DNA from 3 places in the Streptomyces sp. NPDC003038 genome. Region 3 is predicted to be linked to each of the others. Evidence: riboswitches for the same ligand, from Rfam matches in the RefSeq annotation. Region 3 holds a riboswitch; each other region holds the start of a gene.
What was found. Region 3 has a riboswitch for thiamine pyrophosphate ahead of thiO (glycine oxidase ThiO). Riboswitches for the same ligand answer to the same signal wherever they lie in the genome.
Positions count from the first base shown of each region.

Region 1: another riboswitch for thiamine pyrophosphate. It lies ahead of ABZX75_RS17015 (thiamine ABC transporter substrate-binding protein); the one in region 3 lies ahead of thiO (glycine oxidase ThiO).
Region 2: another riboswitch for thiamine pyrophosphate. It lies ahead of thiC (phosphomethylpyrimidine synthase ThiC); the one in region 3 lies ahead of thiO (glycine oxidase ThiO).

Region 1 is NZ_JBEXNN010000012.1:18,552-21,821, reverse strand. It holds gene ABZX75_RS17020 (iron ABC transporter permease) at 1-256, opposite strand, end outside; gene ABZX75_RS17015 (thiamine ABC transporter substrate-binding protein) at 343-1,440, opposite strand; TPP riboswitch at 1,526-1,635, opposite strand; gene rlmN (23S rRNA (adenine(2503)-C(2))-methyltransferase RlmN) at 1,753-2,862, opposite strand; gene ABZX75_RS17005 (phosphatidate cytidylyltransferase) at 3,057-3,270, opposite strand, start outside.
Region 2 is NZ_JBEXNN010000004.1:173,143-176,412, reverse strand. It holds gene thiC (phosphomethylpyrimidine synthase ThiC) at 184-1,971, opposite strand; TPP riboswitch at 1,966-2,111, opposite strand; gene ABZX75_RS07380 (YibE/F family protein) at 2,151-3,270, shown strand, end outside.
Region 3 is NZ_JBEXNN010000016.1:64,875-68,144, reverse strand. It holds gene ABZX75_RS20890 (thiazole synthase) at 7-801, opposite strand; gene thiS (sulfur carrier protein ThiS) at 804-1,004, opposite strand; gene thiO (glycine oxidase ThiO) at 1,001-2,200, opposite strand; TPP riboswitch at 2,198-2,310, opposite strand; gene ABZX75_RS20875 (FAD-dependent oxidoreductase) at 2,392-3,270, shown strand, end outside.

The sequences.
Region 1 (3,270 bases), on a different contig from region 3:
CCCGCAGCAGCTGCTTGCCGGGGAATTCGAAGCGCGCGAAGACGTACGCGCCGGGGAGCGCGATCAGCAGCGTGAGGGCGGTGGACGCGAGCGCCTGCCAGGTGGTGAACCAGAGCACGTCCGCGATGTCGGACCGGGTCAGCACCTCGCCGATCCGGCCGAACTGCCAGCCGGCGCCGGTCCTGAGCCCGCGCCCGACGATCGCGGCGACGGGATAGGCGAAGAACAGCCCGAAGAAGGCGAGGGGCACGGCCATCAGGGCGAGCCGCACCGCGGTCGCCCGACGGCCTCCGGGGGCCGGTGCGGCGCCACCCGGCGCCGCACCCGGCTCGTTCGTGACGCCTACTTCACGACGATCGAGGACCATGCCTTGACCCACTGCTCACGGTTCTCGGCGATGGTCTGCGGAGCCACGTGCTCCGGCTTCTCGACCACCACACCGTGCTTCGTGAACAGCTCCGGCAGCTTCGCGTCCTTCACGACCGGGTTCACGAACATCTGGAGCGGCATGTCCTCCTGGAACTTCTTGCTCACGAGGAAGTCGAGCAGCGCCCTGCCGCCCTCCTCGTTCTTCGCCCCCTTCAGCAGACCCGCGAACTCGATCTGGCGGAAGCAGGTGCCGGTGGCGACGCCCGTCGGAGCCTCGGCCGGCTGCGGCTCGGAGTACAGCACCTCGACCGGCGGGCTGGAGGCGTAGGAGACGACCAGGGGCCGGTCGCCCTTGGCCTTCTTGCCGCCCGCGGAACCGGAGAAGCGCTCGTTGTAGGCCTGCTCCCAGCCGTCGACGACCTCGACGCCGTTCGCCTTGAGCTTGCTCCAGTAGTCCTTCCAGCCTTCCTCTCCGTACTTGCCGACGGAGGCGAGGAGGAAGCCGAGGCCGGGCGAGGATGTGGCGGCGTTCTCGGTGACCAGCAGGTTCTTGTACTCCGGCTTGATCAGGTCGTCCAGCGTCTGCGGCGGGGCGAGCTTCTTGTCGGCGAAGTACTGCTTGTCGTAGTTGACGCAGATGTCACCGGAGTCGACCGGGGTGACCCGGTGCTCCTTGTCGAGCTGGTACTCCGGCTTCACCTCGCCCAGGCCCTTGGCCTCGTAGGCGGTGAAGATGCCGTTGTCGAGTGCGCGCGAGAGGAGCGTGTTGTCGACGCCGAAGAAGACGTCGCCGCGAGGGGCGCCCTTGGTGAGGATCTCCTGGTTCAGCGCCGCGCCCGCGTCTCCGGACTTCAGCACCTTGACCGTGTAGCCGCTCTGCTGCTCGAAGTCCTTCAGGACCGTGTCGGTCACGTTGAAGGAGTCGTGGGAGACGAGCGTGACGGTCTTGGACTTCGGGGCGTCACTCGCGCCCGCGGGCTTGTCCTCGGCGTCGCCTCCGCAGGCACTGAGGGTGGTGACACCCAGTGCGGCCGCGAGCGCCGCGCCCGCGATCTTCTTGGTGGTGCTCACTGGTGAATTCCTCCTGGGATGACCAGGAGAAGACGCGGCCCTGCCCGGCGCTCTGTCCGAGCGGACGCCGGGCAGGGCGCAACAGCTTGAGTGGTGACCGAACTTCCTACCCCGAATGACCGGGGCGAGGTTCAGAGGGTCTGCGGGTGACGGATACCGCACTCTCAGCGCTGTGGCGCTCCCCTGTCGGAATATGAAATTGGTTCGGCCACAGGGTACCCCGTGGCCGAATACGAACGATCGAGGAGGTTCTTCCAGGTCCCGGTCGGCCCCTAAGCGGCCTCGGGGAAGTGAGGCACGCCCCGAGGCCGCTCAGCGCTCCGACGCGGCCAGCTGGCCGCAGGCGCCGTCGATCTCCTGGCCACGGGTGTCCCGTACGGTCACGGGCACGCCGTGCCGGGCGATGGCCTCCACGAAGGCCTTCTCGTCCTCGGGACGCGAGGCGGTCCACTTGGAGCCCGGCGTCGGGTTCAGCGGGATCAGGTTGACGTGCACGCGCTTGCCCTTGAGCAGCTTGCCGAGCAGGTCACCACGCCAGGCCTGGTCGTTGATGTCCCGGATCAGGGCGTACTCGATGGAGATCCGGCGGCCCGACTTCTCGGCGTACTCCCAGGCCGCGTCCAGGACCTCGCGGACGTTCCACCGCGTGTTCACGGGTACGAGCGTGTCGCGCAGCTCGTCGTCCGGTGCGTGCAGCGAGACGGCGAGACGGCACTTGAAGCCCTCGTCGGCGAAGCGCAGCATGGCCGGGACCAGGCCTACGGTCGAGACGGTGATGCCGCGCTGCGACAGGCCCAGGCCGTCGGGCTCCGGGTCGGTCAGGCGGCGGATGGCGCCGACGACGCGCTTGTAGTTGGCCAGCGGCTCGCCCATGCCCATGAAGACGATGTTCGACAGCCGGGCCGGGCCGCCGGGGACCTCTCCGTCGCGCAGGGCGCGCATGCCGTCGACGATCTGGTGCACGATCTCGGCCGTGGAGAGGTTGCGGTCGAGGCCGGCCTGCCCGGTGGCGCAGAACGGGCAGTTCATACCGCAGCCGGCCTGCGAGGAGATGCACATGGTGACCCGGTCGGGGTAGCGCATCAGCACGGACTCGACGAGCGTGCCGTCGTGCAGCTTCCACAGGGTCTTGCGGGTGGTGTCCTCGTCGCACGAGATGTGCCGGACGACGTTCATCAGGTCCGGCAGGAGCTCCTGCCGGAGCTTCTCGCGAGCGCCCGCCGGGATGTCCGTCCACTCGGCCGGGTCGTGCGCGTACCGGGCGAAGTAGTGCTGCGAGAGCTGCTTGGCCCGGAAGGGCTTCTCACCGATCGCGGCGACCGCCTCGCGGCGCTCCTCGGGGGTCAGGTCGGCAAGGTGCCGGGGCGGCAGTTTCGCTCCGCGGGGAGCGACGAAAGTGAGTTCTCCGGGACGGGGGGCCATGAGCGGGTACTCCTCAGTGGAACGAGGCCCGGGCGACCTCCGCGGCAACGGAGTGACGGCAATGGCTCGACCGGAGCCAGGCGACCTCACAGGGCGCCCCCCGCGGTCGGGGGGCAGGAAAAGGCGCGCCGCTCGTGAGTGGCGCGCCTTCCAGGATAACCCGGGCAGATCTGCCCGTGCCCACGCCAGCCGTATCAGCCCGTGCCGACGAATGCCGCCAGCAGCAGCCACACCACCGGAGCCGTCGGCAGCAGGGAGTCCAGCCGGTCCATGATGCCGCCGTGGCCGGGCAGCAGGGTCCCCATGTCCTTGATGCCCAGGTCCCGCTTGATCATCGACTCGCCGAGGTCGCCCAGCGTGGCACTGACCGCGACGGCGAGACCCAGCAGCAGGCCCTGCCACCAGTGA
Region 2 (3,270 bases), on a different contig from region 3:
CGGCAGACCGCTCCCCCAGCGGCCGCCGCCGTTTGCGCGGCATCGGCCAGGGCCACACTCGAGCGCAAGCATGAAAACGGTCGCCGCTCTCCGGCCCGTCGGGCCGGAGAGCGGCGACCTCGGTCAGCGCGATCGATGCGTCGCCGCGGTCCCGCGCGGTCGAGGCGTCGAGCGGTCGACGCGTCAGTCGGCCAGCGGGAGGTACACGCGGTTGCCCGAAGCCGCGAACTCCGCGGACTTCTCCGCCATGCCCGCCTGGATCTCGTCGGCCTTCAGATCCCCGCCGTGCTGACGGCGGATGTCCTGCGAGATCTTCATCGAGCAGAACTTCGGACCGCACATGGAGCAGAAGTGCGCCGTCTTGGCCGGCTCGGCCGGGAGGGTCTCGTCGTGGAACTCACGGGCCGTGACCGGGTCGAGAGCCAGGTTGAACTGGTCCTCCCAACGGAACTCGAACCGCGCGTCCGACAGCGCGTCGTCCCACTCCTGGGCACCGGGGTGCCCCTTGGCCAGGTCTGCGGCGTGCGCGGCGATCTTGTACGTGATGACACCGGTCTTCACGTCGTCACGGTTGGGCAGGCCCAGGTGCTCCTTGGGCGTGACGTAGCAGAGCATCGCGGTGCCCCACCAGGCGATCATCGCGGCGCCGATGCCCGACGTGATGTGGTCGTAGGCGGGCGCGACGTCCGTGGTCAGCGGGCCGAGCGTGTAGAACGGCGCCTCTTCGCAGATCTCCTGCTGAAGGTCGATGTTCTCCTTGATCTTGTGCATCGGGACGTGGCCCGGGCCCTCGATCATCGTCTGGACGTTGTGCCGCTTGGCGATCGTGTTCAGCTCGCCCAGCGTCTTCAGCTCCGCGAACTGCGCCGCGTCGTTGGCGTCCGCGATGGAACCGGGACGCAGGCCGTCACCCAGCGAGTACGTCACGTCGTACGTCGCGAGGATGTCGCAGAGCTCCTCGAAGTTCGTGTAGAGGAAGTTCTCCTTGTGGTGCGCCAGGCACCACGCGGCCATGATCGAGCCGCCACGCGAAACGATGCCGGTCTTGCGGCGGGCGGTCAGCGGCACGTACGGCAGCAGCACGCCGGCGTGGACCGTCATGTAGTCGACGCCCTGCTCCGCCTGCTCGATGACCGTGTCCTTGTAGATCTCCCAGGTCAGGTCCTCGGCACGGCCGTCGACCTTCTCCAATGCCTGGTAGAGCGGCACGGTGCCGATCGGGACGGGGGAGTTGCGCAGCACCCACTCGCGCGTGGTGTGGATGTTGCGACCCGTCGAGAGGTCCATGACCGTGTCGGCGCCCCACTTGGTCGCCCAGGTCATCTTGTCGACTTCCTCCTCGATGGAGGAGGTGACCGCGGAGTTGCCGATATTGGCGTTGACCTTCACCAGGAACCGCTTGCCGATGATCATCGGCTCGATCTCCGGGTGGTTCACGTTCGCCGGCAGCACCGCGCGACCGGCCGCGATCTCTTCGCGGACGACCTCGGGGGAGACGTTCTCGCGGATCGCGACGTACTCCATTTCCGGGGTGATCTCGCCCCGTCGGGCGTACGCGAGCTGCGTGACGGCGACGCCGCCACGGCCCCGGCGGGGCTGCCGCGGGCGGCCCGGGAACACGGCGTCGAGGTTCTTCAGGCCACCCCGAGGCGAGGTGTGCTTGATGCCGTCGTCCTCGGGGCGCACGGGACGGCCCGCGTACTCCTCGGTGTCACCGCGGCCGATGATCCAGTTCTCACGCAGCGGCTGCAGGCCGCGGCGCACGTCGGTCTCGATCTGCGGGTCGGTGTACGGCCCGGACGTGTCGTACAGCGTCACGTCCTTGCCATTGGTGAGGTGGACCTGGCGGACCGGCACCCGGATGTCGGGGCGGGAGCCCGCCACGTACCCCTTGTGCCAGCCCGGCTGGCGCTCGGTCTGGCCGTCGGCGTCCTGGCTGACGGCAGGCGTGCGTGCGTCCTGAATGGTCATGAGACCTGATCTCCCTACGCCGGCATTACCCGGTAACAGGTTCGGCGGTCGACGCAGCCTCTTCCCGTACGCATTTCTGTCGTGCGTACGGTGATCAGCGCCCTCTCAGCCCGGTGCTCCGAGCTCCCGCGTTGTGCAAAGGTGCCCCCACGCTAGCGTCATCTGTGGCGTGCTGAACAGTGGGCCCCCTCATCTCTTGCGATGATCGGCCGGTGACGTCCTCGCCGCAGCCCCCCAACGAGCCCACTGAGCCCACTGGCCACACCGGCCACGAACACTCAGGCCCCGGGCATGCCCCAGGCCATTCCCACAGCCACAGCCACGGCCCGGCGGCCCCCGTCTCCAAGCACCTGCGCAAGGTCATCGCGGCCGTACTGATCCCCTTCGCCACCGCCGTCGTCATCGGCATGGCGGTGCTCTGGCCGGGCGGTACCCCCGACCACGACCGCACGGGCGTGGGCTTCGACCGACAGACCCAGCAGGGCAAGGTCGTCTCGCTCGTGCAGGTCGACTGCAAATCCGTGAACGCCTCGCAGGTACCGCCCACCGGGGACACCACCACCCCCGAGGGCCGCGAGGCCCAGGCCGCGCAGACCGGCGAGTGCAAGAAGGCCACCGTCGCGGTCGGCACCGGACCGGACAAGGGCCGCACCTTCGTCGAGATCGTCCAGCCGGGCGCGCCACGGCAATTGGAGAACGGCCAGGAGGTGGTGGTCGCGTACGCGCCGGACGCGCCCCGTGATCTCCAGTACTCCGTGATCGACGTGAACCGCAAGTTCCCGATGGCCCTGCTGGCCGGCATCTTCGCCGTGGCGGTCGTCCTCGTCGGCCGCATGCGCGGACTGTTCGCACTGATCGCGCTCGTCGTCAGTTTCGGCGTGCTGACGCTCTTCATCCTCCCGGCCATCCTGCAGGGTTCCAACCCGCTGGTCGTCGCGGTCGTCGGGGCCAGCGCCATCATGCTCATCGCGCTGTACATGTGCCACGGCCTGACCGCCCGTACCTCGGTGGCCGTACTCGGCACACTCATCTCACTGCTGCTGATCGGGCTGCTGGGTTCGCTGTTCATCGACTGGGCCTTCCTCAGCGGCAACACCGACGACAACACCGGGCTGATCCACGGGCTCTACCCGGACATCGACATGAGCGGTTTGCTGCTCGCGGGCGTGATCATCGGATCGCTGGGCGTCCTCGACGATGTGACGGTCACCCAGACCTCGGCGGTGTGGGAACTCCACCAGGCGGACCCGTCGATGGGACCTCGGGCCCTGTACCGGGCGGCGATCCGGATCGGCCGGG
Region 3 (3,270 bases):
GCAGCGTCAGAACGCCGGGCGTTCCGGGTCGAGGGTGGCGCGGCCCTCCGCGGGGGACGAGGCGTGGGCGAAGCGGCGCTGGGGGATGCGGCCGGCGCGAAAGGCGAGGCGTCCCGCCGACACGGCGTCCCGCATGGCCGCGGCCATCAGTACCGGCTCCTGCGCCCGCGTCACCGCCGACGCCAGCATCACCGCCGCGCAGCCCAGTTCCATCGCCAGCGCCGCGTCGGAGGCGGTTCCGGCGCCCGCGTCGAGGATGACCGGGATCCCCGCCCGTTCGGTGATCAGCTCGAAGTTGTGCGGGTTGCGGATGCCCATGCCGGAGCCGATGGGGGAGCCCAGCGGCATGATCGCGGCGCAGCCCACGTCCTCCAGCTTCCGCGCGAGCACGGGATCGTCGTTCGTGTACGGGAGGACCGTGAAGCCCTCGTCCACGAGGATCTCGGCCGCGTCCAGCAGCTCCACGCCGTCGGGCAGGAGGGTGCGCTCGTCCGCGACGACCTCCAGCTTGATCCAGTCGGTGCCCAGCGCCTCCCGGGCCAGCCGGGCGGTCAGGACGGCTTCGCCCGCCGTGAAGCAGCCCGCCGTGTTCGGCAGGACCGAGATGCCCAGCTTGGAGAGCACCGACAGCACGGAGCCCTGGACGGTGGGGTCCAGCCGGCGCATCGCCACCGTCGTGAGTTCCGTGCCGGAGGCGATCAGGGCGCGTTCGAGGACGTCCAGGCTCGGGGCCCCGCCCGTACCCATGATCAGGCGGGAGGAGAAGGTCCGGCCGGCGAGGGTGAAGAGGTCGTCCGCCATGGTCAGCCTCCCTGGACGGCGCTGAGGATCTCGACCCGGTCGCCGTCGCCCACCGGTGTGGCCGGCCACTGCCGGCGCGGGACCACGGTCTCGTTGAGCGCGGCGGCCACGCCGGACGGGGCGGCGGTCAGGGTGGCGACCACCGTGTCGAGCGTGGTGCCGGCCGCGACCTCGCGCGGCTCGCCGTTGACGGAGATGGTCATGCGTACGACTCCTGACGCGTGGTGGCGGGCGCCGTCGGGAAGCGGCGCGGGGTGAAGGGGCGTGCGATCTCCGGGAGTTCGCCGGTGGTCAGCAGCTGCGCCATCACCTCGCCGGTGAGCGGGGTCAGCAGTACCCCGTTGCGGTAGTGGCCGGTGGCCAGGTGCAGCCCAGGCAGGTCGGTCGGGCCGATCAGCGGGGCGTTGTCGGGTGAGCCGGGCCGCAGACCGGCCCGGGTCTCGGTGAGGGGGAGTTCGGTGATGCCGGGCACCAGCTCGTGGGCGTCGCGCAGGAGTTCGTACACCCCGCCCGCGGTGACCGTCGTGTCCCAGCCGAGCTCCTCGCTGGTGGCGCCGATGACGAGCTCGCCGTTCTCGCGGGGGACGAGGTAGACGTGGCTGCCGCGCACGACGGCCCGTACGGTCCGCGAGAGGAAGGGCGCGTACGCGGCGGGCACCGCGAGCCGGAGCACCTGGCCCTTGACCGGCCGTACCGGAGCCGTCACCTCCGGCGGTACGCCGGCCAGCCGGCCGCTGAGGGACCCGGCCGCCAGGACCACCTGGTCCGCGCGCAGCTCCGTACCGTCGTCGAGCACCGCTCCGCAGGCCCGGTCGGCGGTCACGAGCAGTCGCGCCGCGGCCGACCGGTGGATCACCACGCCGGCGCCCTCGCAGGCGGTCAGCAGCGCGGACGCGAGCCGGCGCGGGTCGACCTGGTGGTCGCCGTCGACGCGCAGGCCGCCGCGTACGCCCGGGGCCAGCATCGGTTCCAGGCGTCGGCACTCGCGGCCGGTGAGCCACTGCGACTCCAGGCCGCAGCGGCGCTGCAGGGCGTGCAGCTCGCGCAGGTGAAGGCGGTCGTCGGCGTCGAGGGCGACGGCGAGGGTGCCGCAAGCGCGGTAGCCGATGTCCATGCCGCCGGTCGCGTCGGCCAGCTCGGCGGTGAACTCCGGGTAGCGGGCGGCGGAGGCGAGGCCGAGCCCCAGCAGGGCCTCCTCGCCGTAGTGCAGCTCGGTGACGGGGGCGAGCATGCCGGCCGCGACCTGGGCGGCGCCGCCGCCGGGCGCGGGGTCGGCGAGTACGGTGCGCAGCCCGAGCCGGGCCGTGCGCCAGGCGGTGACCAGGCCGATGATCCCGCCCCCGATGACGAGGACGTCGGAGCCTGTCCTCGGAGGTGAGTGCGGTCGTGATGAGTGCATGGGCGTCCAGCCCCTCCCTTCGCCGGCATGACCCGGATCAGGTTCGTACGGTCGGAGGCCGGCCAGCCTCCCTCTCAGCCCGGTGCGCCCGGACTCCCGCGATAGGTACGGTGGCCAGACTAACCCCGCCGCCGACGGCCGGTAAGGCGGCACCTGTTCCTGACGGGCCGTCAGATGATTAGGGTGGCCGGGTGAGCGAGCAGACGGAACAGACTCAGAGCGGCGTCGTGATCGTCGGCGCCGGAATGGCCGGGGTGCAGACCGCGGTCGCCCTGCGGGAGCAGGGCTTCGCGGGCCCCGTGACCCTGCTGGGCGCCGAACCCCACCAGCCCTACGACCGCCCCCCGCTGTCCAAGGCGGTGCTGCTCGGCAAGGCCGAGGACTCCGCCTTCGACGTGGACTTCGAGGAACTCGGCATCGAGCTCAGGCTCGGGACCGAGGTCACCGGGCTGCGGGCCGCCGAGCGCGAGCTGGACACGGAGGCGGGACCGGTCCCGTACGAGGTCCTCGTACTGGCGACGGGCGCCCGACCGCTGACCCTGCCCGGGTCCGAGGGCGTCCCGGGCGTGCACCTGCTGCGCACGCTGGACGACGCGGCGCGGCTGCGGCCCGTCCTGGCGGCGGCGCCCGCGATCGTCGTCGTCGGGGCGGGGTGGATCGGCGCGGAGTTCGCCACCGCCGCCCGGGAGGCGGGCTGCGCGGTGACCGTGGTCGAGGCGGCGGACCGGGTCCTGGCGGGCGCCCTGCCCGCGGAGGTCGCGGAGCCGATGGGGCACTGGTACGCGCGGGCGGGCGCCCGGCTGATCACCGGTGCGAAGGTCGCCGCGATCGAGGAGGGCCGGGTCCTGCTCGCGGACGGCCGCGAGCTGGCGGCCGGCGCGGTGGTCGTGGGCATCGGAGCCCGTCCGGCCACCGGGTGGCTGGCGGGCAGCGGCGTGGAGCTGGGCCCGGACGGCTCGGTCACCGCCGACGCGTACCTGCGGACCTCGCTGCCCGGCGTGTACGCGGTCGGCGACTGCTCCTCCTTCCCCTCGGCCCGTTACGGGACGCGGCTGCTGGTCCACCACTGG